3 regions of the Shewanella scandinavica genome follow, and region 1 is predicted to be linked to each of the others. Evidence: predicted binding sites of a transcription regulator. Region 1 holds the regulator's gene; each other region holds the start of a gene.
What was found. The regulator sigma-54, encoded in region 1, starts transcription at its own class of promoters, with help from an activator protein. The targets are predictions, from matches to a motif close to GTTGGCACGNNNNTNGNNT.
Positions count from the first base shown of each region.

Region 1 (9,969 bases):
TCTTCGGTAAAGAAGGCATGTAAATCATATAAATCGATGAGTTTTTTAAGTTGTGGTGAGGCAGAACTCAATTCAAGTTGGCTGCCATGTTCACGCACTAACGCCAGCAAAAATGCCATACCAGCGCTATCACTGTATTCAAGCCCAGATAAAGACAATATCTGAGTAGACTCGCCCAGCAGTTGTTGCCGCTGTGGCCAAAGTGTAATGACATCGGCTTGGGTTATGCGCCCTTTGAGATGACAAACTGTGCCTTGTTGCACAAATTCAATCACGACTGCGACTTCCCTGATTTAGCCTTGATGGTCACTTTTTCTTTAGTGCGATCTTCAAGCATCTTAATCACAGGATCGATACCCTGCTGACGAATCAGATTCGAGATTTCAGACTGCTTAGAAGACAGTAAGCTCACACCTTCGGCAACTAAATCAAATGCCTTCCACGAGTCATCCTTTAAACGGCGCGCCTTAAACAGCAGTTTAATCGGCGGGCGACCAGCTTCGATGATCTGCACGTTTACATCGACCATTTTCTCTTTGCTGAAATCAACCCCAGGTGAAAATTCCACTTTTTGATTGGTGTATTCAGTAAAAGCTTGGGCATAAGTCGACACTAAATAACCTTCAAAGGCATCGACGAAACGATTACGCTGATCTTCGGTTGAATCCTTAAGATATTGGCCTAAGACTTTGTAAGATGCGTATTTATAATCGACATAAGGCATTAGTTCTTCACGAACGATCACCTTTAAATGATCTGAGTCAGCATCGATTAACGCTTTATCTTTATGAAAACGATCGAAGGTTTTATTAGCAACGGCTTTCACCATGGCATACGGGTCCATAGTGTCGACCACCACATCGGCGGCAACAGCGCTCGTTGCCCCTAAAACCATCACTAACGGCAGTAAAAAACGAGATAAGTTTTTAAACATAGCGGTAACCCCTATTTATCCTTCGAACCCATACTATATAAGAACTGACCAATCAGTTCCTCCAACACTAATGCTGAACGCGTGTCATCAATCTTATCGCCATCTTTAAGCATACTGACATCATCGTCGACAAAACCCGGTGTTAACCCTAAGAATTGCTCGCCCAATAAACCCGAAGTTAAAATTGCTAAACTACTGGTTTCTGGGAATTTATCGTAACGTTTATCCATCACTAAGGTGACCACAGCCACTAACTTAACGGGATCTAAATCAATGCCACTGACGCGGCCAACCACAACACCGCCGACCTTAACGGGCGAACGTACCTTCAAGCCACCAATATTGGTGAAATTGGCTTTTATGGTATAAGTGCTATCGCTGCTTTTAACTTCAATATTGGCGACGTTAAAGACTAAGACCAAAAAAGCGGCCAATCCCGTTAAAAGAAACACACCCACTAATAATTCAATTTTTCGTGTCAACATGTTCAGCTACCACTCTGTTAATCCATCTTACCTGTGTCGAAATCCGCAGTGTTCCGTTAGCGGCCAAACATCAGGGCTGTCAGTAAAAAATCTAATGCCAATACAGCGAGGCTCGACTGAACCACAGTCTGAGTCGTTGCACGGCTGATGCCTTCCGGATTTGGGATCACTTGATAACCGCGATATAACGCAATCCAAGTCACCACTACGGCAAACACACCACTCTTGATCAGGCAGTTAACTATGTCCTGACGCCATTCGACCGACGCCTGCAGAATCGACCAAAACGCCCCGCTGTCGATTCCTTTCCATTCCACGCCGACAATGTGACCACCGTAAATACCCACAGCGGTAAACATTAACGCCAGCAATGGCATACTGATCACCCCAGCCCAAAAGCGCGGTGCAATAATCTGCCTTAATGGGTCGATAGCCATCATCTCTAAACTGGAAAGCTGCTCAGTACTTTTCATTAAACCAATTTCAGCGGTTAAGGCTGAACCCGCACGTCCCGCAAACAAAAGTGCGGTAACCACGGGCCCTAACTCACGCAGTAAACTGAGCGCCACCATAGGACCTAAGCTTTCTTCGGTGCCAAAACCAACTAAGATGTTATAGCCTTGCAGTGCGAGCACCATGCCGATAAAGAGTCCTGAGACTAAAATAATCACCATGGATTGCACACCGACCACATAAATCTGGCGCACTAATAATGGAAAACCTTTACGCACGCGTGGCCAGCGAAAAATCGCACCCCACAGCATAAGGCCTGCACGGCCAAAACCGAGCACTAACTCAATTGCGCTGCGGCCCAAGTCGGCAATACTGTCTATTAACTTCACTTGCCAACTCCTTTTGCCATCAATTCTTGTTGGTAATCATTCGCCGGATAATGGAACGGCACAGGGCCATCGGGCGCGCCTTGAATAAACTGTTTAAGCTGTGGATTGTCGGCGTACTTCAATTCTTCTGGCGTGCCATGGGCGATGACTTTTTTGTCGGCCACCACATACACATAATCGGCAATACCGAGGACTTCATCCACATCATGTGACACCACAATGGAGGTCAGATTCAGCGCATCGGATAACTCACGGATCAGCTTCACTAACACGCCCATAGAGATAGGATCTTGGCCGGCAAAAGGTTCATCGTACATCACCATTTCAGGCTCAAGTGCGATGGCTCTGGCCAATGCCGCGCGGCGCTGCATACCACCGGATAATTCACTTGGCATCATCTGGGCGGCACCACGTAAACCTACGGCTTCGAGCTTCATCAGCACGATAGTGCGAATAATGTCTTCTGGCAGACCTGAATGTTCGCGCAGCGCAAAGGCCACGTTATCGAACACGTTGATGTCGGTAAACAACGCGCCGCTTTGAAACAGCATGCTCATCCGCTTACGCAGACTAAATAATTCATTGCGACTCACACCATGGATATCGTGGCCATCAAATAGCACTTGTCCGTGGTCAGGCGTTAATTGGCCGCCGATCAACTTTAACAGGGTCGTTTTGCCTATGCCGCTCGGCCCCATGATCGCCGTCACCTTGCCCCTTGGAATGGACAGGCTAATATCTTCATATATCACACGCTGACCGCGGCTAAACCCCAAATTACGGATCTCAACCAACGGCGTTTGTTCTTGAGTCATGCTTGATTCCGACATTTGCAAAAGAGGTGATCCTAGTCTTCCTAGACTGACCAATCGAAGAGCCGCAAATTGTACGTAATTGCGCTTTAACCTACAACCGAATCGACACTATCGCCCTGCGATACTTTCAATTTGCCTCATTTACAGCGAAAATGCGCCCTAAGTTTTCACTCTGCACAGGTAAAATGTTACTTAATGTTTTCAACCTAGTTGCAGAATTGGCGATATTGGCTAATTCGTTCGCACTTAGCTCGCTCTTCGTCCACTTTTAGGTGCGATGAGTCGATATACGAGTGTGAAATAGAGGCATCCAGTGCGGTAATACCCGGCGCGATACGGGATAAATCCATTGAAATAAACGACAAAGACGATGATATTGCTCAAGACCTTCGACCGCTAAACAGGTTATTGTGCATGAGTAGCTGCCGCAGCTGAACTTGACGAGTCGGATCAATCGCTCTAGCCTGCCGCAATTGTTTTGTTGTTTTAGGGAATTCACCACAACAAGACATAAGCTAAATCGTCTGAAAACAAACTAAAACTTGGCAGAAAGCCTATTACATATCATCTTTATCGCGTACCAAATTGTGCTATTCCAATCCCATCAATGGGGCGACAAAGACAATGCAAAAAGAGAGATAGACATGGTAGACAAATCACAACTGCGCCAATGGGGCTGTAAAGTTATCGACATTGAAAAGTCAGCCCTAGACAATCTTTATCAATATGTTGATTCGGCCGAATTTGCAGAAGCTTGCGAGTTGATCCTCAACTGCACAGGCAAAGTGATTGTCATGGGAATGGGCAAGTCGGGCCATATCGGCAATAAGATTTCTGCCACCCTCGCCAGCACAGGAACGCCCGCATTTTTTGTGCATCCGGGTGAAGCCAGCCACGGCGATCTCGGTGTACTAGCCGATAACGATGTGATTTTAGCGATTTCAAATTCCGGTGAGTCGAGCGAAATCCTCACCTTAATGCCCGTCATCCAACGTATGGGCGTGCCCGTTATCGCGGTAACAGGTAAACCCGAATCGAACATGGCACGCTTGTCTAAAGTGCATTTATGTATTGAAGTACCCGAAGAGGCTTGCCCACTGGGACTCGCGCCAACGTCAAGCACTACCGCGACCTTAGTGATGGGCGATGCGATTGCCATTGCGCTACTACAAGCGAAAGGCTTTACCCGTGATGACTTTGCTATGTCCCATCCTGGCGGTGCTTTAGGACGCAAGTTATTGTTAAAAGTCTGCGATGTCATGCATAGCGGTGATGACTTACCGCTCGTTAACCACGATATTTGCATCACAGAAGCCCTGTACGAAATCTCCAAAAAAGGCTTAGGCATGACGGCGATTATCGATGATCAGCGCAAGCTGGTTGGTATCTTCACCGATGGTGATTTACGCCGCGTTATCGATGCCGAAGTGAATCTACGTACTACGCCCATCGCCGATGTGATGACCCGTAACTGCGTGACCATCACCGACGGTGTGTTGGCCGCCCAAGCTCTGCAAGTGATGGACTCAAAAAACATCAACGGATTAATTGTTATCGATAAAGACCGCCATCCAATCGGCGCTCTTAACATGCTAGACATGGTTAAAGCAGGAGTCATTTAATGCCACAGCAAGGATTTTACGGCCCAATCAGTGATGATGTGTGGCAACGCGCGCAAAAGATTAAACTGTTGATCTGTGACGTCGACGGGGTGTTTTCCGACGGTCGTATTTACCTAAGCAATAGCGGCGAAGAGCTAAAAGCCTTCCACACCCGCGACGGCTATGGCGTGCGCTCGATACTCACCAGCGGTTTTAATCTTGCGGTGATTACTGGACGTCAATCCAAAATCGTTGAAAACCGTATGACGGCGCTTGGCGTAACCCATATCTACCAAGGCGTAGACAATAAGTTCGAGCCCTATGAAGCATTGCTCGCACTCTATGGCGTTACCCCAGAAGAAGTGGCGTATATCGGTGATGACATTGTCGATCTACCAGTAATGAATGTCGTCGGTTTAGCAGTCAGCGTAGCCGATGGTCATCCCTATGTTCGTCAGCACGCCCACTTTGTGACTACGCTCAATGGCGGCCACGGTGCCTTGCGTGAACTCACAGATCTATTGCTACTCAGTCAAAATAAATTCACTTCGGCCCATGGAATGAGTATATGAGTCGTGTGACACTCGCGATTATCGCTTTTTTTGGAACGGCATTAGTGCTTTATTGGCAAGTGCAGAACAAACACAGCGGTGATACCGATAACAGAGTAAAAGATCAAAATACCCCAGATTTCATCGTTGAAGATCTGCGCAGTGTTGAGTTCAATGAACAAGGGCTAGTCAATAGCCGTGTGACGGCGAAACACATGGAACATTATGATTCAACGAATCAAACTTACTTTACTCAACCTGTTTATCTTGTTTATCCAGACCAAGGTAAAGCACAATGGCAACTCAGAGCAGATCAGGGCAAGCTAAACAAGGAAACGGGCAAGGTTGTATTAGAAAACAATGTTATTATTGATGCCATTAGCCCAGAAGAACCGATCCAGACCTTGTCCACCAGTTATCTGGAACTCGATCTCAATACGATGATAATGACCTCTGACCGCACCATTTACGTCACAGGGAAAGATTTTAATATTCAAGGCCAAGGCCTTTATGCCGACCTCAACGCGCAAGAAGTGCAATTGACCAGTCAGGTAGTAGGAACATATGAAGCAAAATAACGTATTACTTGCCAGCCTAATGCTAATAATGAGCATGAGCGCCTTTGCTAAAGTCGACGACCTGAAACAGGAAGTCAAAATCAAGGCTGTGAGCCAAACGGCAGATATCAAGAACAACCAGATCATCTTCTTTGGTCCGGTTGAAGTCACCCAAGGTTCGATTAAAATCCATGCAGATCAACTGCGTGCATTTTCTGCCGAAGGTGAAAATAGCAAAATTTTAGTGGCCACTGGCAACCCTGCGACGTACAGCCAAGTATTAGACGATGGCCGTCCAGCCTCGGCGAGCGCGAAAGAAATTCGTTACGATATGGCGAGCCGCACCCTGACACTTAAAGGTCTAGCCTCGTTAGATCAAGCAGGCAGCCAAGTGACGGGTAATTTGATCCGCTACAACATCATCCAGCAAAAATTAATTGCCGAGAGTACCGGCAGTGGTGACGATCGCGTGATCACGATTATTCAGCCAGAAAGCTATCAAGATGATGCCAAACCAGACGCGCCAGCAGATAAACCTGTGAAAAAGCAGGACTCTAAATGACCCAAATCACCCTAAGAGCACAAAATCTGGCGAAGAGTTACAAGAGTCGCCAAGTGGTTAAAGACGTCAGTCTGACGGTAAAAACCGGTCAGGTCGTTGGCCTACTCGGCCCGAACGGCGCGGGTAAAACTACCACCTTTTACATGGTCGTCGGTCTGGTTAAAAGCGATAAAGGCCACATTTTTATCGACGATGATGATTTAACCGCAGATCCTATGCACCTGCGCGCCCGCAAAGGCATAGGTTACTTGCCACAGGAAGCCAGTATCTTCCGTAAACTGACCGTCCATGACAACATCATGGCCGTGCTGCAAACGCGTAAAGAATTAAAAAAAGAGCAAAGGGAAGAAGAGCTAGAACATCTGCTTGAAGAGTTCCACATCACCCACATCCGTGACAGCCAAGGCATGTCATTGTCGGGCGGTGAACGTCGCCGTGTCGAAATTGCGCGGGCGTTAGCAGCAAATCCTAAGTTCATTTTGCTCGATGAACCCTTTGCTGGTGTCGATCCGATTTCGGTTATCGACATTAAAAAGATTATCGAACAGCTCAAAAGTCGTGGCCTTGGCGTGTTGATCACAGACCACAATGTCCGTGAGACATTAGATGTGTGTGAACATGCCTATATCGTGAGTCACGGAAACTTGATTGCCGAAGGAACACCCGCAGAGATCTTAGACAATCAGCAAGTTAGGGCTGTGTACTTAGGTGAACAATTCAGGCTATAGTTAATCAAGCGGAGCCAATGCAGGTAATTTATGCCACCATTGGACTCCACTCAAGATGATAACAAGCGACCTCATCCAACAATAATAACGTAGGGATCAGCGGTAACATGAAAGCGTCACTCCAGCTCAAACTGGGTCAACAGTTAACCATGACGCCACAATTACAACAGGCCATACGTCTGTTGCAACTGTCGTCATTAGAACTGCAGCAAGAGATCCAGCAAGCCTTAGATTCTAATCCCCTTCTCGAGCTGGAAGAGGATCAATTCGACGCCACTAAAGACCCTGTAAACCAAACGCTATCCGATACGGATTTCAGTGAATCTAGCACCCTGCCGCCAGAAAAAGACAGCTCCACCATAGACACGGCAGAGTCGCTCACGAAAGAGTCCATGCCCGACGAACTCCCCATGGACACCACATGGGATGAAGTGTTCACCGCCTCCCCTAATTCTGGCCCCGGCGGCAGTCGTGAAGATGATATGCCCTTCCAAGGTGAGACCAGTGAAGGCTTGTATGAGCACTTAGAATGGCAAAAAAACCTCACACCGTTTTCTGAAACTGATTTAGCCATTGCCACCGCCATTATTGATGCCATTGACGATCAGGGCTATCTCACCCAAAGCACTGAAGAAATTCTCGAAGCGATGGGCAATCCTGAAGTTGAGCTTGACGAAGTCGAAGCCGTACTCAAGCGCATTCAACATTTTGATCCCATTGGTGTTGCCGCCCGCGATTTAAGCGAGTGCCTGCTGATCCAACTGTCGCATTTCGCCGCTGACACTCTACACCTCGAAAATGCCCGCATGTTGATCAAAGATCATTTAGATCTGATCGCCGCGCGCGATTTTAGATTGTTGATGCGTAAGACTAAATTAAAAGAGGATGAGTTAAGGGACGGCATCGCGCTTATCCAAACCCTCAATCCCCGCCCAGGTTTATTGATTACGCCCAACGATGACGAATACGTCATCCCAGATGTGTCTGTGTCGAAGAAGAATGGCCGCTGGGTGGTTGAACTTAACCCAGACTGCATGCCAAAAATCAATGTAAATCAACACTATGCATCGATGGCGCGCAGTACTAAAAACCAAGCAGATAGCCAATTTATTCGTGGCCATCTGCAAGAGGCTAAATGGTTTATCAAAAGCCTAGAAAGCCGTAACGACACTTTACTTAAAGTTGCGAATTGCATAGTGCAATATCAGCAAGGTTTCTTCGAATACGGTGAAGAAGCCATGAAACCTATGGTGCTTAACGATATTGCCGAAGCGGTAGAAATGCATGAGTCCACCATCTCACGGGTGACCACCCAAAAATACATGCATACCCCTAAGGGACTTTTTGAACTAAAATACTTCTTCTCTAGCCACGTCGGAACTGACGATGGTGGGGAGTGCTCATCCACAGCAATCAGAGCCTTCATTAAGAAACTGGTTGCAGCGGAAAACCAGAAAAAACCATTAAGCGACAGTAAGATGGCACAACTTCTGGCAGAACAAGGGATCAACGTAGCCCGCAGAACCATTGCGAAGTACCGAGAGGCTATGCTCATTCCGCCTTCTAATCAGCGTAAAAGTTTATAACCTACAGTGGATATCGGAGGACGTTTCTATGCAAATAAACCTGAGTGGACACCATGTCGAAATTACCGAATCGTTACGCGCATATGTAGAAGAAAAGTTTTCAAAACTTGAACGCCATTTCGAACAGATCAATAATGTGCACGTTGTGCTCAATGTCGAGAAAATGCAACAGATTGCCGAAGCGAGAATAAATCTTATCGGTGGTGAAGTTTTTGCAACTTCAGAGCATGCTGACATGTATGCCGCTATAGACGCCCTGATTGACAAGCTTGATCGTCAGGTTATTAAACACAAAGAGAAGTTAACAAAACACTAATAATGGAACTTTGTACCATACTGCGGCCGGAGTGCACTACCTGCGCCACTCCGGGCAGCAAGAAAAAGGTACTGGAACTCATCAGCGACTTAGTCGCTGCCCAGTACCCGACCCTCTCATCTCAAGAGATATTCGAAAGCCTAGTGGCGCGCGAAAAGATGGGGAGCACAGGTATAGGGAACGGCATCGCCATTCCACATGGTCGATTAACCGATATAGAGCAGCCCATTGCCATACTCATTAAGTGTGAAGAGCCGATAGCATTCGATGCTATCGATAAGCAACCTGTTGATATTTTATTTGCACTACTGGTGCCTGCAGACCAATGTCAGCAGCACTTAAGTACCTTGTCTTGCATGGCCGAAAAGCTGAGCGACAAGCAAATATTAAAGCAATTACGCAAGACGCATGATGAAACGGAACTCTATCAGGTAATCACTGGATGAAACTGGTCATAGTGTCGGGCCGCTCAGGCTCAGGCAAATCTGTCGCCCTAAGGGTACTCGAAGATCTCGGCTATTATTGTGTCGATAACCTTCCCTTGCCCTTAATCGGCACTTTGCTTGAGCAACTCAAAGGCAGTAACGATCTCGTCGCCATCAGTGTCGACGTGCGTAACATGCCTGAGCAGGATAAAGTCTTAGTGAAGCAACTCGCGAGCCTGCCTCCTGATACTGAGTTAACCAGCTTCTTCCTCAATTCCAGCGATAAAATTCTGCTTAAGCGTTACAGCGAGACCCGCCGTTTGCATCCTTTGTCGAAGAGCCAAGTCTCTTTGCAAGAAGCGATAAAGCTGGAAGGGAAACTGCTCGAGCCTATGTCAAAACTGGTCGATCACTACATAGATACGTCGAATCTGAATATCTATGATTTAAGCGATCAAGTGAGACAAATTCTGCTCGGCAGCGTCGATAAAGAGTTAGTGATCAACTTCGAGTCCTTTGGCTTTAAGCACGGTATGCCAACTGAAGCCGACTTTATGTTTGATGTAC
Region 1 is NZ_JAUOES010000018.1:5,756-15,724, reverse strand. It holds gene Q4Q50_RS15115 (STAS domain-containing protein) at 1-275, opposite strand, end outside; gene Q4Q50_RS15110 (MlaC/ttg2D family ABC transporter substrate-binding protein) at 272-934, opposite strand; gene mlaD (outer membrane lipid asymmetry maintenance protein MlaD) at 946-1,419, opposite strand; gene mlaE (lipid asymmetry maintenance ABC transporter permease subunit MlaE) at 1,476-2,261, opposite strand; gene mlaF (phospholipid ABC transporter ATP-binding protein MlaF) at 2,258-3,076, opposite strand; gene Q4Q50_RS15090 (hypothetical protein) at 3,283-3,441, opposite strand; gene Q4Q50_RS15085 (KpsF/GutQ family sugar-phosphate isomerase) at 3,721-4,698, shown strand; gene kdsC (3-deoxy-manno-octulosonate-8-phosphatase KdsC) at 4,698-5,249, shown strand; gene lptC (LPS export ABC transporter periplasmic protein LptC) at 5,246-5,806, shown strand; gene lptA (lipopolysaccharide transport periplasmic protein LptA) at 5,793-6,347, shown strand; gene lptB (LPS export ABC transporter ATP-binding protein) at 6,344-7,075, shown strand; gene Q4Q50_RS15060 (RNA polymerase factor sigma-54) at 7,183-8,661, shown strand; gene hpf (ribosome hibernation promoting factor) at 8,690-8,977, shown strand; gene ptsN (PTS IIA-like nitrogen regulatory protein PtsN) at 8,980-9,423, shown strand; gene rapZ (RNase adapter RapZ) at 9,420-9,969, shown strand, end outside.

Region 2 (9,969 bases), on a different contig from region 1:
AAACAACCTTATTGCCGCCTTTGGTAGCTTAGCCAAAGCAAATGAATACATTGTTGAAATAAGCAATAAATAGATAAAACAAAGGCGCCGGGATAGCGCCTTTGTTTTTACTTTACCCGCAATCGTTAACGACTAATTCAGGTATCGTTGCGGTTTATGTTCTCACGAACAGATAATTAAACCTGACGGCGTTCGATAATACTCTGATTCAAAATGGCCAACAGGCGCTCGGTATCATCCCAACCGATACACGCATCGGTAATGCTCTGACCATAACACAGCTCTTGGCCTTCAATTAAATCCTGACGACCTTCCACTAAATGGCTTTCGACCATAACGCCAAAAATAGCAGTATTCCCCGCCGCCACTTGACCTGCCACATCTTCGGCCACCACTAACTGACGTTGATACTCTTTACTACTATTGGCATGGCTAAAGTCGATCATAATGTTGTCAGCAAGCTGAGCTTTTAATAACTGTTGGCTAATTTCAGCGACATGCGGCGCACTGTAATTAGGCTCGCGGCCGCCACGTAAAATAATGTGGCAATCAGGATTCCCTTTGGTCGAAACGATCGCCGAATGGCCTAACTTAGTCACAGATAAAAAATGGTGCGGTGCATTGGCAGCACCTATCGCATCGATAGCGACTTTAATGGTGCCATCGGTCCCATTTTTAAAACCGACCGGACAAGAAAGACCCGAGGCTAATTCTCTGTGCACTTGTGACTCAGTTGTTCGGGCGCCAATGGCTCCCCAGCACATTAAATCTGCCATATATTGCGGGGTGATCATGTCAAGAAACTCACCCGCGGTTGGCATACCGCTGTCGTTCAAGTCCACTAACAACTTACGCGCAGTACGTAAACCATCATTGAGTTTAAAGCTGTTATCCATGTAAGGATCGTTAATCAGCCCCTTCCAACCTACTGTGGTTCTTGGCTTTTCAAAATACACTCGCATCACGATTTCGAGTTGATCTTTATACTGCTCACGCAGCGTAACCAGACGCTGACCATATTCCAACGCCGCTTTGGGATCGTGGATAGAACAAGGTCCAATTACCACTAACAGGCGATCATCAGACTTAGCCAGAATATTGTGGATACTATTTCGCGCATTAAACACAGTCGCAGAGGCTTTTTCGGAAGCAGGAAATCGTTCTAGAATCGCGATAGGAGGAAGTAACTCTTTTACTTCTTTAATGCGAACGTCATCATTTTGGTAATACATAATTTTACTGCTCCAACTCTGGTGTTTTAGGCTATTTCTATCGCTGCGATAAGGGATCTCAACTGCAATACTGAGTTCAATTTATCGAGTCTCAAGCGCCAATGCAACCAAGTTGTCTCCATTTCAAAAAATCAAATATAACTTATTGTTTTAATATATTTTAAAAAAATCAAAATTCAAATATGCCAGCTAACTCACAGCCTTAATGAACAAAATCGAATATGGCGGATAAAAAGCAAGCGGGGAATGATTGCGGCAAGTACGAGTGAGCTATCCATGCCTGTCAGCTAAGATATTAACGACTAAACGCTTGAATGAGTGCAATTGATCCAGCTCTCTATGCAAGAGAACTGGATGCTAGAGCAGGCCAATACTAATGGTGCATCATGACTTGTAACTTGTTTTGATAGCGATGACGCTCTGAATCATCACGGCTCAAAGCCAGCGCTTTTTCCATATTCAGTTTGGCACGCTTTTCATCCCCCAGCGCCCAATAGGTTTTTGATAAACCGAAGAAGAATTCATGCCGATAATCAGCTTTGGCCAACGCCCTTTGATACCATGCTAAAGCCTCGTCGTATTGATGTTCATCGAAGGCTTGCTGCGCCATATCATAGTAATAATAAGGATTACGTATCCTTGCTAATTCAAGCACTTTATTGATTTCAGCCCATTCATCAAGCCTGCCCTGATCCCCTAAAATCAAAGCTAAGTTATAAAGCGTGGTTAAATTTTTCGCCTCAAACTTAAGCGCATAGCGATACACTTTTTCGGCCCGTTTCTCATCCCCTTTATGCCGATAAATAATGGCGAGCGTATTGAGTGAGGGGACAAACTGGCCGACATTTAAACCCGCTTTGATGAGGGCATAGGCCCTATCTAAATCGCCATTCACTAAAGACTCTGCCGCCATGTTATTGTAAAACATGCTGATCAAGGTTTGCTTATTCACTCGGGTCTTACCATACCCTCGTAGGGCGCGCTCGGGCATGAAGTCCACTAAGATTGCTGCGGATGACACATAGACTGAATGTAAATTCTCGGGCGGAAGTAAGCGTAAGTTCACATGACCATTGATTAAATAGAAATCCCCTTGCTTGTCCCATATGGGTTCAATAGCGATATCTTGATACTCAGCGCCCACATTCAATATATCCGCCAACGCAGAAGTCATGACCACTAAGGACATGCAATTCCCTGCCCTTTGGGCGTAGGTTTCACGGGCAATTTGGGTCAGGTTATCTTGGTAGCGAAAATCAATTTTAGCGCTATTGGTTTGGCTGGCATTGATATAACTGGCTAACCATTCGTTGGCTAACATGGCGTTATTATGGGAAAAAGTATATTTGTCATAGCTACGCTTTACATCTGTTACCACCTCAGGCGGCAGATAAAAAATATCCGCAACGGAAGGAATATCGGCGACAGGGGTAAACAATGAATCGGCAAGTAGCGACTCAAGATCAGACGGATCAGGCGCGATGGTCGTCGAGCTACAGGCAACCAACTGACTGAGTACAGTGCCCATTATGGCACTCAGGTATACGGCTCGGAATAGTTTTGACATATGTCCTCCCACACCATTAGCTCCTATTTGAGCTTATTACAAATGGCGAAAAAGACGACATAAAATGGTTACAAAAAATGACAATCGCTATCGTTAAAAAATAACTATAAGTGATTTAACACGTTAGTTACTGCGAAGGTTGATCAACCTCTATGTATAGCTCACGCTGCTGGTAATGGTATGGCCGATAGTTATGCTCCCCACAGGTAAAATAGCGATAGGGCTTCATCACAGTAATACAACCTAAGGGTAAAGCCTGCAGAATTTGGATCTGCTGTTGACGACGAAGCGACTCCTGCCACTCAAAATCCTTGAGCACTTGATCACGCACAGCAAAGGCATCGACAGGCTCACTCGAGCGGTTAACTATGATTTCCCCTGCTAAGGCAGATACTGATATCAAGCCAGCAATAACGATAAGGCTGAGTCGCGTAAATTGACCGACAGCTGTGGCATGTAAGCTCATAGTTCACCCCTCTGTTCGTGCAGTAAATACTGTAGGTAAATAGTGTAGGTAAATCATGCTGTAAGGTAATGCACGGCAGCCTGCTTAAGCCCCACTCTAAACCGCCTTGAGCTTAACCCATGACCAAGCCCCATAAAAAAGCAGAGCCTAAGCTCTGCTTTACTATCCCTCGATCCACGCTAGGCATCAAGTTGAATCACCATTCATTCGCCAGTTTACTTAACCAGCATTTTTAACCGTAACAAACTCTGGGTAAGCATCGATACCACAATCAGACGCATCCATACCATTGTATTCTTCTTCCTCAGTCACACGGATCCCCATGGTTTTCTTAATCGCATACCAAACCACAAAGGATGAACAGAATACCCAAGTAAAGATGAAGGCTGCACCGGTCAACTGCCCAGTAATGGTCGCATCAGCGTTGGATAATGGCACACACATTAACCCAAGGAAACCCGCCACGCCGTGTACTGAAATCGCGCCCACAGGATCGTCGATCTTAATGCGATCTAAGCCCACAATAGAGAACACCACTAAACCACCAGCAACCACACCTATCACGCCCGCCATTAACAGTGAAGGTGATAGCGGATCTGCCGTAATCGCCACTAAACCCGCCAGAATACCGTTGAGTATCATGGTTAAATCCGCTTTACCCCAAATCATCTTACATACGATAAGCGCAGAGATAGCACCAAATGCAGCCGCAGTATTAGTATTAACGAACACTTTTGCCACTGAGCTCGCATTCGCCGCATCCGACACCATTAATTGCGAGCCACCGTTGAAGCCAAACCAGCCCATCCACAGAATAAACATACCTAAGGTTGCCATTGGCAAGTTAGATCCTGGGATAGGATTCACTTGACCGTTAGGGCCATATTTTCCCTTACGTGCACCGAGCAATAATACCCCCGCAATCGCTGCAGTCGCACCAGTCATGTGCACAATACCGCTACCCGCAAAGTCCACAAAGCCCAGTTTAGAGATAAAACCTTGGCCCCAAGTCCAATACCCTTCTACCGGATAGATAACCGCTGTCATCACCACAGAGAAGAACAGGAAAGCCCATAACTTCATCCGTTCCGCCACAGCGCCAGAGACAATTGACATCGCCGTTGCCACAAACACCACTTGGAAGAAGAAGTCAGATTCTAATGCATGGCTCGCATCTGATGATTGAGAACCGATTAAGGTACCAATCGATGGCAACCAACCCCCTTCAGTGTTATCCACATACATAATGTTGTAGCCAACCAGCAGATACATCACACAGGCAATCGCGTACAACACCACGTTCTTCGTTAAAATTTCAGTGGTATTTTTAGAGCGAACTAAACCTGCTTCTAACATGGCGAATCCCGCCGCCATCCACATAACTAACGCACCAGAAATCAAAAAGTAAAAGGTATCGAGTGCAAAGCGTAGTTCAGTGACTGTGCCGCCTAATTTTGTTAATTCTTCCATTGTCAGCCCCTTATAGCGCTTCTGTATCGAGTTCACCCGTACGGATACGGATAGCTTGTTCTAAGTCGACGACGAAGATCTTACCGTCGCCAATTTTCCCCGTATGGGCCGCAGTGGTAATGGCCTCAATCAACATGTCGAGATTTTCAGCCTTAGTGGCAATTTCTAGTTTTACTTTTGGCAAAAAATCCACCTGATACTCGGCGCCACGATACAACTCTGTGTGCCCTTTTTGACGGCCAAAACCTTTAACTTCGGTCACCGTCATGCCTTCAATACCTATTCCGGCGATAGCTTCACGGACATCATCCAACTTAAATGGCTTGATGATAGCGCTGACTAGTTTCATCCTGACCTCCAAAAAAACGCGATTGTTATTAACTTGTATCAAAGGTAATTCAATCATTAGGCCAATAATTTAACCTACTGATTATTTTAAACTTTAACTAAAAAAGGTTATTTTCAAAGGTTAAAAATGCACCATAATCGAGCACTAACTGGTGCAACGCACTCTTTTAGTGAGCAGTTTAAGTGCAGCAGCTATTCGACCTTAGGCCTATTGGTAACAAGGTTAAATTGGGGTCTACTGGGTGAAGCGTAAATCGAGATGAAATCTGAGCATCACAGCACAAGCTCTTAGACAAAAGCGAAGATCATCACTAAGACAATCATCAAGCGCAGAAGGAAGGCCCGATGTTAAAACCCGAAGAATGTGTTCTCGTTATCGTCGATGTGCAGGGAAAACTTGCACAAATCATGGATAACAGTGACAAGCTGCACCAACAACTACAGACCTTAATCCAAGGTGCACAATTATTTGAAATACCCATACTGTGGTTAGAACAGCTACCCGATAAACTCGGAGCAACCAGTCCTGAGCTTCAAACCTTGCTGGAGAAAACCGGCTCCCCTATTGCAAAGCAACATTTTAGCGGCTGGCACTGTGAAGATTTTGCGCAGGCACTCACTAAGACGGATCGCAAACACGTCATACTGGCGGGCATTGAGACCCATGTGTGTGTTTATCAAACCTGTTGTGACCTTATAGAACAGCAATATTTAGTGCATCTCGTCGCAGATGGCGTCTCGTCACGCAGTGCCGATAATAAACAACTGGGTATTCAGATGATGACGGCCAGAGGCGCCTTATTAACTAACGTGGAATCGCTATTATTTGAATTACAACATCAAGCCCAAGGCGAGCGCTTTAGGGCATTATTAAAACTGATAAAATAGCAATTCACTCCTTGGCTCTAATGAAGTAAACAGCCCTTGGTTCAGGCATGACGTTGACATTCACTCCCATAAAAAAGCCCTCGCTGAGTCAGCGAGGGCTTTTGCTTACATGAGGGGTTAGCTCAGGTTAAAAACAATTTGTTAAACACTATTTATAAGTGGCTTCGCGTTTTTTCGCTTCTTCATCCCACTTAGGTAACATGTCTTTCTTAAATGCTTCTTTCTCTGCATTCATTTTTTCCATGTCCATACCTAAAGCGGCTTGTGCCTTGGCTTTAGTAGAAATATCTGGGATCGCGACAGGATCTGTGATGCCTTTTTTCGCTAACAATTGCGCTAATTTAACCCGCGCATCTGCCGCTTTATCTACCGCTGTGCCTAGGATACGTAAGACTTCTTCAGGGGCATGCGCAGCAGCGCCGTGTGAAGCAATCGCATAGTCCCAACGCCATTGTGAATGACGGATATCGGTTAGAATTGGCTTCATTTCCGCTTCAGTTGCACCGGCTTTCCAAGCGGCTGCGGCTTCAAAGTGCGCTTTCACTAGTTGCGCTTCGGCGCGGCCTTTTAGCTCTTTCACTTTAGCTTTACGTTCGTTGGTCAAGCCGACTAAGAACTCTTTACTTTGGCTGTGGCACGTCGCGCAGGTTTCTTCAAAACGATCAAATGGGTTACCCACCTTATGATCTGTGTACTTACGGCCCTTGTCGTTGGTCACTTTTGGCATGTGACAATCAACACAGCTCACATCATTCTTACCATGAACACCGAGTTTCCAAGTTTCATAACCAGGGTGCTGCGCTTTTAACATAGGGGTTTTAGACAGCGCATGCGTCCAGTCGGAGAACTCAATACCGTCGTAATAGGTTTCCATTTGCTCAACGGTTGTGCCCATATCCCAAGGGAATTTAACGAAACCTTTTCTGCCTTCTTTTTTCTCGAAATAGTATTCAACGTGACACTGACCGCAGACCATAGATTGCTTGTCTTTTTTAGACGCTTTGGCAAACGGTGTACCTAATGCTTCCATACCACGTTCAGCAAAGGGGCGAGAGATACGCAGTTTAGGCGTGCCTTTCTCATGGCAGTCGCCGCAGCCTATAGTATTGACGACTTCTGGGCCGCCCTTGGCCCATTTACCTTTAAAGTAACCATCTTCGCCTTGCTCTTCAATTAAGCGAGGTACATCAGGGCTCTTACAGCTCCAACAAGCCATAGGCATTGGACCATCTTCCGCGTTGGCTGGTGCGCCAGTTCGCAGAGTGTTACGCACATCCGTAATGGCATACATGTGGCCACGTGGTGCGTTGTAATCTTTCGCAAAACCATAACCTGCCCACAGCACGACTAAGCTCGGGTCCGAGGCTAACACATCGGTATTCTCAGTGCTTTTATCTGTGTCATGCCAGCTAGCGTATTGATTAGCAAATTTGTCTTTATAAACTTCGTTGCGAGGCTCAGTTTTATCACTCGCCATTGCGCCCGCCGCCATGAAGCTGGCGGCAACCAGTGCACTTAGTGCAAAGGACTTACCTGTCATCTTCTTCATCATCTCATCTCCGTGTTGCATTATTGTTGTAAATCACGACATCTCCATGGTCAAACTTAGTGACTTAATCCCGCTAAACATATACCTCTTAGGGGGTATCTAGGTCGAAGTTTGCGCTAGATCAAAATGTAAAGGTGTTGTTGTTCACACTTCTATACTTTTGTTAATGTATTACATTATTTTCTAATGTAAAAACCACTGCAAAGTGCCATAACAGCGGCCATTAAAATGAATAGCGGATTAATGAAACGAGGCAGTCTAACCTCAAAAATCTTAGGATTAATGTTAGTACTCATTCTGCTTTCTAGCAGTTTATCGACCTTTGCTATCATCAATTTGTCTTACAGCTTGGGCGACGCTAAGGCGATTAACGCCTCGGGTTCTTTGCGGATGCAAAGCTATCGATTGATGTTTTACGCCAACTCTGGCAGTGATGCTGCGCTCGATAAAATCATCGAATTCGAAAACACCCTCTATTCCGATACCTTAAAGCCTTCAGATAGTTGGTTTAGTCCACGTAAGATTGCCGATCAATATCAGCTCGTGATCGATAAATGGCTGGTGATGAAATACTACATAGAGCAAGAAAACTCCCGCGACTATGTGGCGTCACTTAAGGACTTTGTCGACACCATAGATTTACTGGTATTGGAGATGGAGCACCACGCCGCCTTTAAACTCAGGCTCCTCGCCGCCAGCCAAATATTAGGCTTAAGCGTCATGCTCATTATCGCCTTTGTGGCGGTGCGTTTTACTAAGAAGAAAGTGGTAATCCCACTGCAAAAGCTTATGGAATCGGCGAATACTATTTCTAAAGGCAATTTTGAAATCGAAATGCCCGAAACCGAATATATCGAACTCACAGCGCTCACCCATGCCCTGCAAAAAACCGCCAAGGAACTCGCTATGCTTTATGGCGATTTAGAGTCGCAGGTGGCAGAGAAAACCTTAGCACTCACTCGGGCCAACAATGAGCTGGCATTTTTATACGATAACTTACTGACATTAAACGCAAATAAGCTCGATTACAAAGCGCTCAAAGCGGCACTAAATCAGTTAAAAGGCTATGAGTCACTCGACTACCTTAGGCTCATTATCCAGTATCCAGAGCAAGAGCTTGAAGTGATTGAGGCCGATGGCGGCTGGCCAGATATGACTCAAGAGAGTACCCGTTTCCCACTGCAATTTGAGCAGGCTAATTTAGGCTATTTAGAGTTAATTGCCGACCAAACACCGAATATCGCGCTATTTAATAATTTCGCGATTATGCTGACTCGCTCAATTGTGATCCACAACGCCACTGAGCAAAGGCAGCAACTGGCGCTGATGGAGGAACGCGGCGTGATCGCACGGGAATTACACGACTCCTTAGGTCAAGTGCTGTCCTTCCTTAAAATCCAAATTAGCTTATTACGCAAAAACTTAGATTGCAGTTGCCGCAGCCCGCTCGTTGAGGCTCAATTAACCGAAATCAATGAAGGCGTGAGCACTGCCTATGTGCAGCTCAGGGAATTGCTGTCGACCTTTAGACTCACGATTAAAGAACCCGATCTAAAAAGTGCCTTAGAGACTATGCTCGAGCAGCTCAGAACCAAGACGAGTATCAAGATCACCTTAGACTATAAACTTGCACCACAATGGCTAGAGGCAAAGCAGCATATTCACATACTGCAGATCACTCGGGAAGCGACCTTAAACGCCATCAAACATGCTGAGGCCAGCCTCATCAATATCCATTGTTATAAGGATGACGAGGGCATGGTCAATATCAATGTTTGCGATAACGGCATAGGTATTGGACATTTAAAAGAACGAGATCAACACTTTGGCATAGGGATTATGCATGAGCGAGCCAGCAAACTTTCAGGTAAAGTCATATTTAGCGACAACGAGATAAGCAGATTTAAACCTGCTACGGCAACCACGATTGAGCAAGGATGCAACGAACAAGACGATACACTCAAGCCTAACCATTCATTCAACCTTGCGCAGCACAGCAAAGGTTCAAGTGGCACTCGAGTGACGCTTATTTTCCCCTCTCAACAGGAGCCTTCAAATGGGTAAACCTTATTCCGTACTTGTGGTCGACGACCATCCCCTCTTACGCAAAGGCATCTGCCAGCTCATTGCCTCAGATCCAGACTTCAGCCTTTTTGGCGAAGCCGGAGGCGGTTTAGATGCATTAACCGCCGTCGCCACCGATGAGCCCGACATCATCTTGCTCGATCTGAATATGAAAGGCATGACAGGCCTAGATACGCTCAATGCCATGCGCCAAGAGGGCGTCACCTCGCGCATAGTGATACTCACAGTTTCCGATGCCAAACAAGATGTGATCCGCTTACTACGCGCCGGTGCCGACGGCTATTTGCTCAAAGATACTGAGCCCGATTTACTGCTCGAAAAACTCAAAAATGCCATGCTTGGCCACAGAGTTATCAGCGATGAA
Region 2 is NZ_JAUOES010000004.1:207,318-217,286, reverse strand. It holds gene Q4Q50_RS04880 (hypothetical protein) at 1-73, shown strand, start outside; gene aroG (3-deoxy-7-phosphoheptulonate synthase AroG) at 177-1,232, opposite strand; gene Q4Q50_RS04870 (tetratricopeptide repeat protein) at 1,606-2,799, opposite strand; gene Q4Q50_RS04865 (hypothetical protein) at 2,927-3,265, opposite strand; gene Q4Q50_RS04860 (ammonium transporter AmtB) at 3,485-4,735, opposite strand; gene Q4Q50_RS04855 (P-II family nitrogen regulator) at 4,746-5,084, opposite strand; gene Q4Q50_RS04850 (hydrolase) at 5,429-5,971, shown strand; gene nrfA (ammonia-forming nitrite reductase cytochrome c552 subunit) at 6,120-7,523, opposite strand; gene narQ (nitrate/nitrite two-component system sensor histidine kinase NarQ) at 7,749-9,584, shown strand; gene Q4Q50_RS04835 (response regulator) at 9,577-9,969, shown strand, end outside.
Region 2: the regulator sigma-54 is predicted to act here: its motif matches at 5,132-5,150, upstream of Q4Q50_RS04855 (P-II family nitrogen regulator).

Region 3 (9,969 bases), on a different contig from region 1:
TCGCTAGCAACTTCACCTTTTAAGGTGACGATACCATTGGCGACATCCACATTAATCTGGGTGCCAGAAACATCGGTTGAAAACAGTAAACGGGTTTTGACGACTGTGGCAACCTTAGAATCGGTCAACGACGCGACAACGTCACTGGTGCCTTCTTTCTCATTCATTACAGTGAGTTGGTTATCGACATCTTTTACCCCGTCTAAACTTTTGATCAGTTCAGAGGCGAGGGCTTTATCGACACTGCTTTCCACTTTACCTGTTAATGTGACGTTTCCGTCTTTCACATCGGTGATAATGTCAAAGGAATTGAGGTTAGTGTTGAGCAGTAAAGTGGTTTCAGCTTTACCATCGATCCACGCATCCTTTGCCCCGTCCTTCCAATCTTGAGCCGCTGCGACATTTAAACTGATTGAACCGACAAGTAAGGTCGCTAGTACTGATGCTGTTGTGGTTTTCATAATCATATCCTCCGTTGTTTTCTCGATGTTAGATAATGCGTGAATCGTGCCAGTTTTATTAAGTTATTGAATTTAATGTTTTTAGTTGATGGTTTCGATATTTTCATGTCTCAGCGATTTCCCCTAAGTCGGTCTTTTTTACCGACAAAATGTAATTTTTGCTGGTAAGCAAAGCCATCTTTAGAGCATAAAAAAACCGCACCAATAAGTGCGGTTGAGTGTGTAAGGTTTCGCGTATGCAGTAGCAAGCCGTATTAGTACAGAGACATCATATTGATGTGCACTGATGCTAACAGCTACAAGGATTAACTGGGGTTGAGTGAACTCATACCATCGCAACTGATTTGCAACCAAGCGGCACCTTCTGCGAGCTGATTGGCAAGCTGTGGCTGATGTGCTTGCCTTACCGCTTGTTTCATCTGGATTAACACTTGTTGTTCAATGGCGACAAGTGCGGCCATCGCTTGTGCCATATGGCATTGTTGCAGCAATTTGGTCACTTGAGTATAAGTCACTGGTATTGCATGACTTAGACCATGAATAGGCTCACCAGTTAGAGGGCGCAGCTGTTCAAAACGCGTCAACATTCGTTGGTGGATATTCGCTTTGGTCGAAAAAATACGCTTAAGGTTATAGTCTTCGACGTACGTCATTGCCTGATTGTAGAATGTTAGCCCTTCTTGATTGAGCTTTATTATTTCATCAATCAAACTGATATCGGCGCGGATATCAGTCTGATGTTGCACAACATTAGACTTCATGAATGCCTCCAAATGCCAGTGTTCGGCACAGTCCTGTTTAACGGTTTGGCTTAACTAATTGCGTTTCGTTCAGCTACCATGCATATTTTGTTCTCATTTTTAATGGTATGTTAACAGGCTGATTTTTAGGCTGATATTCTCGGTTACTTGCGCCATCCTCTTAGAATATCGGCAACTATTACCGTTGCTGTTGTTAAAATTTCACGACTGACATACAGTAGCCCTTCATACACAGGGAGTGGGATAGCATGGCTCGATTGACACTTTTTTATCACCTGCAGGATGTAAACGCCGAGCAAGCTATCATTGAACTCGCCGGCGCAGCCGACTTTAATAAGCTACGCAGTGTCGATGATTTACCTTGGATAGAGCAGCTTGAGGCGAACCACATTGATGTTGCCATCATTGAGCTGTCTAGCCTTAGCCGTGAGGATTATCTTGGGCTGCTGGACAATACGGCCTTGTCTAATATCGAGTTTATATTTCTCTCCGACGGTCAGCCGAACCCCAATCTTGATCAGTTAATGTCGAATTTTGCCTGTTATCATTTTCGTAAACCCTACGATATGACGTTGATCAGTGACATCTTCGCCGATTTTGCCCAGTATTTAGTCTCATCACCAATCCGGCCTCGGCCTTTTTCCAGCGAGCTAGACCAATATGGTTTGCTTGTCGGTTCCTCTGCAGCTATGCACAAGCTGTATCGTACGATACGTCGCGTTTCTGCGACCGACAGTAATGTGCTGATTATTGGTGAGAGTGGCGCAGGGAAAGAGCTCGTTGCCAATACCATACATCTTGCCAGCCCGAGATTGAACGAGCCTTTTATTGCAATTAACTGCGGTGCATTAAGCCCTGAGTTGGTCGATAGTGAGCTGTTTGGTCATGTCAAAGGCGCTTTCACTGGTGCGAATCGCGATCACAAAGGCGTATTTGAGCAGGCAGAAGGTGGAACCTTATTTCTTGATGAAGTCACCGAAATGCCGATTGAGCATCAAGTGAAGTTACTCAGAGTGCTTGAAAATAGCGAATATCGTCCCGTTGGCGGTGCCAAAGTGCAGCATGCCAATGTGCGGATTGTGGCGGCAACTAATCGTGATCCCATAGTGGCGATTGAGGCAGGGCAATTTCGCGAAGATTTGTATTTCCGTTTGGCCCAGTTCCCTATCCGCGTTCCGCCATTAAGGGAACGTGGCGATGATATTCTCGGGCTAGCGCAGCATTTTCTTGCCTATCGTAATGTGGCCGAAAAGCAGAATAAAAGCCTCGCTGAAGACAGTGCGCAGATGATTGCGGCATATCCTTGGCCAGGGAATGTGCGTGAATTAAAACATGCCATTGAGCGAGCCTATATTTTGGCAGATCAAGAGATTTTACCCAGTCACTTACAACTGCCACAGGCGAGTGAAATGGGGGCATCTGCCGATGACCAAGTGGTTATTCCGCAGGGCATGCGTTTAGAAGACTTAGAAAAAATCGCCATTTATCAAGCATTAGAAACCACTCAAGGCAATAAAACTGACACTGCCGAGCAACTGGGGATCAGTGTAAAAACCCTCTACAACAAGCTCAGCAAGTACGAGCAACAAGTCGAAGCGGGTGAGCCGACGGCGGAATAGTGCTGATTATCAAATTAATATTGAAACAGAACCGATTTTTGCACTATTTTTTTTGTAAATAATAACTCCTATTCTACAGCCCTTAAACAGAAAAGCGGAGATAGAATATGAAACACTTATTTACTACAGCATTATGGCTTTCTTTGACTGCCAGTAGTTTTGTAAACGCTACCCCAGCGGTAGGAAGTCTTGAAACAGTCGCTGAATTGCCAATACGACCTGGCAATGTCAGCGTCACTGCACAAGGTCGGATTTTTGCCACGGTACATCCACTTGATACGCCGTCAGGTATACAACTGATTGAAGTTAATCGTGAAACCAATGCTTACAAAGCTTGGCCTTCAATGGATTTGCAGAAAGCTTCGACTGCCAATATGACTCAATTTGATACCTTATTAGGGATTGCTCAGGACAAAGCTGGACACCTCTGGACCGCAGATATGGGGTTAGAATTAGGTCAGACGAGGATTTGGGGATTCAACATTAAGGATGGCAGTCTATATAAACAAATTGTCCTACCACAAGCACTCGCGCCCAAAGGCAGCTTTATGCAGGATCTGGTTGTCGATTCACAAAAAGGTTGGATTTATTTAGCCGATATCGCCAACCCAGGCCTCTTAGCAGTGCGTATCGACGATGGTCATACCGTACGTTTTTCAGGTCATAGCTCGCTGCAGGCCGAAGCGGATGCAGTAATGAACATAGATAACAAAACAACATTGTTTAATGGCAAGGTTGCTAGTGTCGCGGTCAATCCCATCAGTTTATCTGCCGATGGAAGTACACTCTATTATGGTGCAATGAATGGCACTCACTGGTATCAGTTATCGACTGCGGCTTTACAAACAGGCAATAATGATAAAATTATCGCGACTGTAAAATTAGTCGGAGCTAAGCCTGTGTCAGATGGCGCTGCAACGTCCAAACAAGGTAATCATTACTTCACCAATTTGAACCACAATGCCATATCTATGCTAGATAACAAAGGTACGCTATCAACAGTGGTCAGTTCTCCATTGCTGGATTTTCCCGATAGTGTGCAATTTGGTGAAACGGGCTGGTTATATATTTCAGTGAATCAATTGCATAAAGCAAAAGCCTTTAATGGCGAAGCTGAAACAGCCAAACCACCTTATCGCATCATGCGACTCTGGACTGGTGAGGATACCGCTGCGGGTCAATAACACCTTAGCTGCAACTGCAAAGTTGCAGCTTTTCGTTACAGTATGAGCGATATCGCAACTGTTATCTCCATTGATGTCAGTCGTTGGTTTAACTCGAAAGGATCTAAAAATAAGTTAGGTGTTGATTGTGTAAACTATCAATGCCTCATATTGTTACTAGCACAGGTCAATTTGGGATGGTGAGATAATTTTTGGAACAAGGAACAAGTTCAGTGACACTTAATCAACCTCCTAAGAGTGCGCTTTATCTCAAGGCGTTGAGTACCCAGTACCGACCTATACTGTGGTTTTTTGCCATTGCCTTGTTAGTGCTTGGATTGCTTTGTGCGAGGGCGGCCTGGTTACAACCCGAGCCCGTGTTACGGCTTGTGCTTGGTTGGGTGGCATTTTTTCTGTTGTTCCCTGTACTGCCGCTAGCGTTAGTTCGGCAACAATCTTGGTTAGATACCGAGCGACAGCAATTGTGGCTCGGTAAAGGTGTCTTCAATGGGAAGTTGCCTGGATTGTGGCGTTGGCGCGCCTATGCCTTTTCAGATATTAATGCTGTGCAACTCTATCTGCTACAAACAACCCATTGGCACCAGCTCGACCGTAACCGCCAAGCGGAAGATACGGTAGATCACTATCTCGCTTATTTACAAGTGCAGCAGCCTAAAGGGAGTCAACTGAAATTGGCTAACAGCACTGACAAGCAGGAATTACAGCAAGTTTTGCAGCAATGCGCGCAAGCGATAGGCTGTAAGTTTCAGGATTTTAGCAATAGTCCTCAAAAATCCCACCCCAAAGTGAGTGAATTTAATTTTATGCGAGTGCTTATTGCGCTTGTTGTTTTTATCTTAATAAACATCGCGATAGTGTCATTTATATGATTTTTGGGTCGATAGCATTTTCAGTCGATTCTTGATAAGGCACAAATACCTTGAGAGATGCGGGTTGAACTTCAATGGTGAGATCCGCGGGCTCAAAAATTTCGCCATCAATCACATATTTACATTTGGGCTCACTACTAATACGCACTTTTTTCGCATGGGCGTGGTGGACCTTGGTTGCGCTAGATGGCGTACCAGGTAGCTTTGAATGCGTGTCTTTATTACCTTCCTTTACCCATCCAGCAATGGCTAATTCTGCTAGGCTAAGGAGCTTGTCTGTCGGCTCTCTGCCGGCATCTAGCCAGGTAATATCGAGCAGGCCATCTGTCATGTTTGGCTCGCCATCGCCCTGTGCTAATACGCTGGTAAACGGGGCTGCATTGGCAACAATAAGGCTATGGGTGGTCAATGTTGTGGGCTCGGCATCATCTAAGCTGAGCTGTATGGTTAAAGTGACATCGGCATTGACGGCGCGCCATAAACCATCGAGGTAGGCAAACTGGCCGAGGGCATTTTTACGTTCACGGTTGGCTGATTCAATCATCTGCTGTTCAAAGCCAATCCCCACAAGTAACAAGACTAATTGTTCATTACAACGAGCCGTATCTATGGCTTGGTAATGCCCTTGGATAATATTGTCCAGCGCCTGAGATACAGGAATGAGCTTACTGCCTAAACCAAATAGCGCGTGGCTGAGGGCGTTAGTCGTGCCTAGGGGAATGATCCCTAAGGCGATGTCGGTGTTCACTATTTCCGATGCCACCTCTGTCACTGTGCCATCGCCGCCACAGGCAATAATGATATCTGCGCCGTTATTGCGGGCTTTTTTGGCGAAGGTGTTTGCGCTGATATTTTCGCTGGTGAGTTTTAACGTTAGGTCAAAATAGGCTTTTAGTTCGTCTTGGATTTGCTCGCCATATTGTTGCCATTTTCCGCCGCCGGAGACTGGGTTGGCGATAATCCACGCCACTTTATGGATGTTGATTTTGCCTTGCTTGAGCATGTGCTCAAGGGCGCGTAATTGCCATTTGTTTAAGCCCGCGGTTTTGCGGACTTGCTTAATCTGTTGCAATACTTCGGAGAAGTTGCGCTGTTTATCTTTACAGACTAAATAGGCGGCGAGCACCAGTACTGAACGGCCACGCCCCATAGCACAGTGGATCAGCACCTGTTTATTGGCGCGTACTTGGCGATGCAACCAGTTAACGGCTTGATTGAGCTGGGCGCTGGTCGGCACGCTATGGTCGAGGATGGGAATGTTTAAATACTCGATATGATCTTCAAACTGCGACCAATCTAAGCCATCAAATTCGGCGGTCACATCAAGAATTGCGGTGATCTTATTGGCTTTGATTTTCTCCAGATCCGCAGAAAATAATCGGCAGCCGAGATACAACTGCTCATCTATCTTTTGCATCGACGGCACAGAGTCGCGTTTTCTCGCCCAATGGTTATACAGCCGGCTACCCAATAGAAACGGAATAAAGCCCCAGCGAATATACCAAGGGATAGTGCCATCTTGGCGCTTTCTAAAGATGCTGGCGAGATTAAACCAGTAGGCTGAACCGACTAAAAATAGCGACAGGCTCGTCCAAGCCCAAATAAAGGTGAGCAGGGGAGACGTGCCCGTTACCGCAAAATAGGCTAGCAGTACGGCACCTGCTAAGTAGAAATATTTGATGTGGATTTTGCTTAGCATACGCGCCCTCCAATGCTGTATTTTTGATTTAACCGCTGCATGTTAAACGGCTGACTAAATCGGTGAATCGCGTCGTTGAAACCAGGTGTTAACTCAAGTTTAAATTAGGTGCTAACTCAAAAGGGTGGCAGTAGACGAGTCTATTGCCACCCTAAAATGAGGTTTGTTTAGCACTTAGTATCTTTAGCTTTAACACCTTCTTTGACTTCTTCACAGGCATCTTCGATGGCATTACCTGTATCAGTCATCACTTCATCAATTTTTTCACCCGCGTCCTCGGCTTTGTTATCGCTACAAGCGGTTAAACCGAGGGCGAGTAATAATGCCAGTGAAGCGCTTGTCATCAGAGTAAATGGTTTCATATACATCTCCTTTCTAAAAAATAATTAAAGTCGTGGTGACTTGCCCTTGAGGGCATTAATCAGCAGTGAAATCACGAGTAACACAATAAATAAGAAGAAAATAATTTTTGCGATTCCCGCTGCCGCGCCAGCGATACCCGTAAATCCAAACAGTCCGGCAATAACAGCGACAACTAGAAATACTAATGTCCAACCTAACATAATAACCTCCTGCCCTTGTCTTAATCCTTCGCATGACCGTTTGTGTCATTTGTAAGGTAACGGCTAATGGTTATTTCTAGATTGCGAACATAATGCCAACTTTGCATATTTTAATTAGTTTATTGATTTTAAATGAAATTTAATTGATTAGTTTTAAGTGGGCGCGAATGTACTAAACGTAGTACAGGCAATTTTTACCTAAGCTTCGGTAAGAGTTGCAGTCAGAAAATAGAGGAGCACAGCAAAAAAAACCGATACCATTTGAGTATCGGCTTAGATGAAGATGTTGATAACTAGGCTGAGAAAGAGACAATAATTTGCGGTAAGGTCAGCACTTGCGCATTAACTACCACCGCCAGCAACTGCTGAGAGCGTCCTATAAAGCAGCATTTGTATGATATCTTTTAGAAAGTACGGCAATGACGGCACAGCAAATACCATAGAACGCACCAAGACCTCCATAATATATTCCTGCTTCACCCGACGTAATATGCCCTGAGGCAAAAGATATAGATATTCCAATATAGGCGCTTAAAAGACCCAGAGTGGCACCCGCTAACCCAAACTTATGACCACGATGAATGGATGCCAAAGTGCCAGCTGCGGTGGTATTAATATCTAGATTGCTAACGTTAATATCAAAAGCTGCCGCTAACGCTCTTTTTGATTCTAAAGAGCTTGTGCCTTCGCTTTCTATTCTCTGAATAGTACGAATGCTCAGTCCTGAGATTGTGGCAAGTTGATCTTGTGACCAAGAACGTTCGTTTCGAAGCTTCTTAACTAAGTCTTTGTTTATCATCTGTTCCATTTTCTAGTTCCTAATAATGATTGCTAAAGGCTAATCATCATCCGAAAATCTTGATTTTAGTTATGACAACCTTACGTCAAAGTTACGACAGTGGCCCGCCAAGTTGTTTAACGCCGCCAACAGCGAGCAAATGTTAAGTTTGAAAGACGCAATGCTAGGCCTTGTTAAGTGTTCACCTCATAACCAAACCGAACCCCGCTTGATTAATGATATCTGTGCATTGTGATATGAACCACATTGCAGAAGCAGTAGGCTCATACTTGCATAGAATATTAATTTTAAATTCTTTACCCTTTGAATCTGGATTGGTTTCAAATATTTCACCAGACTCCAAGAAAGCCAAGTCGGTATTAATCTTTTCCTGTGTAGAAATAGATGCCCGTCATCCCATTCCAAATGATCTGAGAGGGTTAGCACCACGACACCTTCTTGATCTATTCCAATGGAGTCAACTGAACCTTGACCTTCTATGCTCATAGATATTTTACACTTATATAATGCGCATAATCTTACCTTCAATTACTTGGCGAGGTGACTCGCAAATTAATGATTTATAAGGAGCTTTGCACGATAGTAAATATCATTCTGGGTAGAAAGTATGCATCTGTATTACTACGTATTTTGTTTGGCGAATTGTTTATAAGATATTGAATATTAAGACTTGATTGAAAGTATTATTTGAAATAATGCACAAAACGATACTTTTGAATGACAAAAAACTTTATTCACAAATCATGTGGTATGTAGATTTTTGGGGAAGGGATATGTCCTATCAAAGTTTGCCTCGCAGTCCATTCTTAAATTAGGCAGCATGTATTCGATTGGTTGCAGGCGTGCATTGTCGCGGCAGTGGCCATCGGAAAAGGGACTTTTCCGTTGAGCCCCCAAGGATGGGTTTACGGCGTACCACTGGAGCGCCAGTGCTTAGCGGCATTGGCACAAACAGAGCCAATAACTCAAGGGATTAGATTGGTAATAAGGTCGGCGGCTTCGATTTAACGAGGTAGTGAAGAAGACTGCATCAAGTAGGGAGTTGAGTCCCTACTTGATGTCTCGATAGTCCGTTAGGGGTTAAAAACGATTTAGCGGTTTCCAGCGTTGCAGGCTAACTGGAATGCTAACCCCTTGGGATAACAGCAAGTTAATGCGGGATTGATACGCCGCGCCCACCATTAAATGTTTGGCTAAATCGACCGCATTACGGGCTTTATAGTCATCTAAATAACTGCCTTTTGCCCACGCATTAAATGCCCCGAGCGCAGGGCCTGCCCAAATTTGGTAATCCATTTCGCGGCCGACTTCACCTGTGTTCGACCAGCGGCTCGACAGACCCAAATACCAGCGGAAAATCAGCGCCATCTTACGTTTGGGGTTATCCAGTGCACGCTCGATTTGCTTAGGGTCACGTTCGTTAAAGTGGGCGACTGTGCCCGCCCAAATGTCATCGAGTGATGCGCGAAACACTTGCTCTTCGAGCTTTTTACGCTCGTCCGCGGGGATGGCATCAATTGAATCGTAACGGGTATAAATTTCATAAAGCTTATTGGCGCGCATTGGAAACAGAGTACCGCGCTTAACTACTTGTAATTTCACGCCCATTTCGAACATATCGGCGGCAGGCGCCATAGTCACATCAGCCATTTCTGTGGTGGCGAGTAACTTACGGGTGTGTTCGCTGGCGCCCGCTTCGACGCAGGCTTGGTTGATTGAACCTGTGACGATAAAGGCCGCACCCATGTTGAAGGTGGCTAATGCTGCATCGGGTGTGCCGACGCCGCCGCCTGCGCCCACACGGATGGGGGTTTTATATTGATACTTAGCTTGGATTTCATCTTTGAGCGCCAAAATCGTCGGCAATAGCGTGACCAGTGGACGATTGTCGGTATGGCCACCTGAGTCGGCTTCGGCCGTGATGTCATCCGCCATTGGCACCAGTAATGCCATTGCCATTTGGTCTTGGCTGATAAGACCATCACTCACTAATTGCTGGAGGATTTTGGCAGGC
Region 3 is NZ_JAUOES010000005.1:155,481-165,449, reverse strand. It holds gene Q4Q50_RS05805 (BON domain-containing protein) at 1-461, opposite strand, end outside; gene Q4Q50_RS05800 (hypothetical protein) at 767-1,222, opposite strand; gene Q4Q50_RS05795 (sigma-54 interaction domain-containing protein) at 1,471-2,841, shown strand; gene Q4Q50_RS05790 (L-dopachrome tautomerase-related protein) at 2,949-4,025, shown strand; gene Q4Q50_RS05785 (hypothetical protein) at 4,238-4,894, shown strand; gene Q4Q50_RS05780 (diacylglycerol kinase family protein) at 4,887-6,593, opposite strand; gene Q4Q50_RS05775 (hypothetical protein) at 6,761-6,955, opposite strand; gene Q4Q50_RS05770 (DUF1328 domain-containing protein) at 6,980-7,156, opposite strand; gene Q4Q50_RS05765 (helix-turn-helix transcriptional regulator) at 7,533-7,964, opposite strand; partial or broken gene Q4Q50_RS22425 (DUF6572 domain-containing protein) at 8,137-8,441, opposite strand; gene pfaD (eicosapentaenoate synthase subunit PfaD) at 9,036-9,969, opposite strand, start outside.
Region 3: the regulator sigma-54 is predicted to act here: its motif matches at 7,238-7,256, upstream of Q4Q50_RS05770 (DUF1328 domain-containing protein).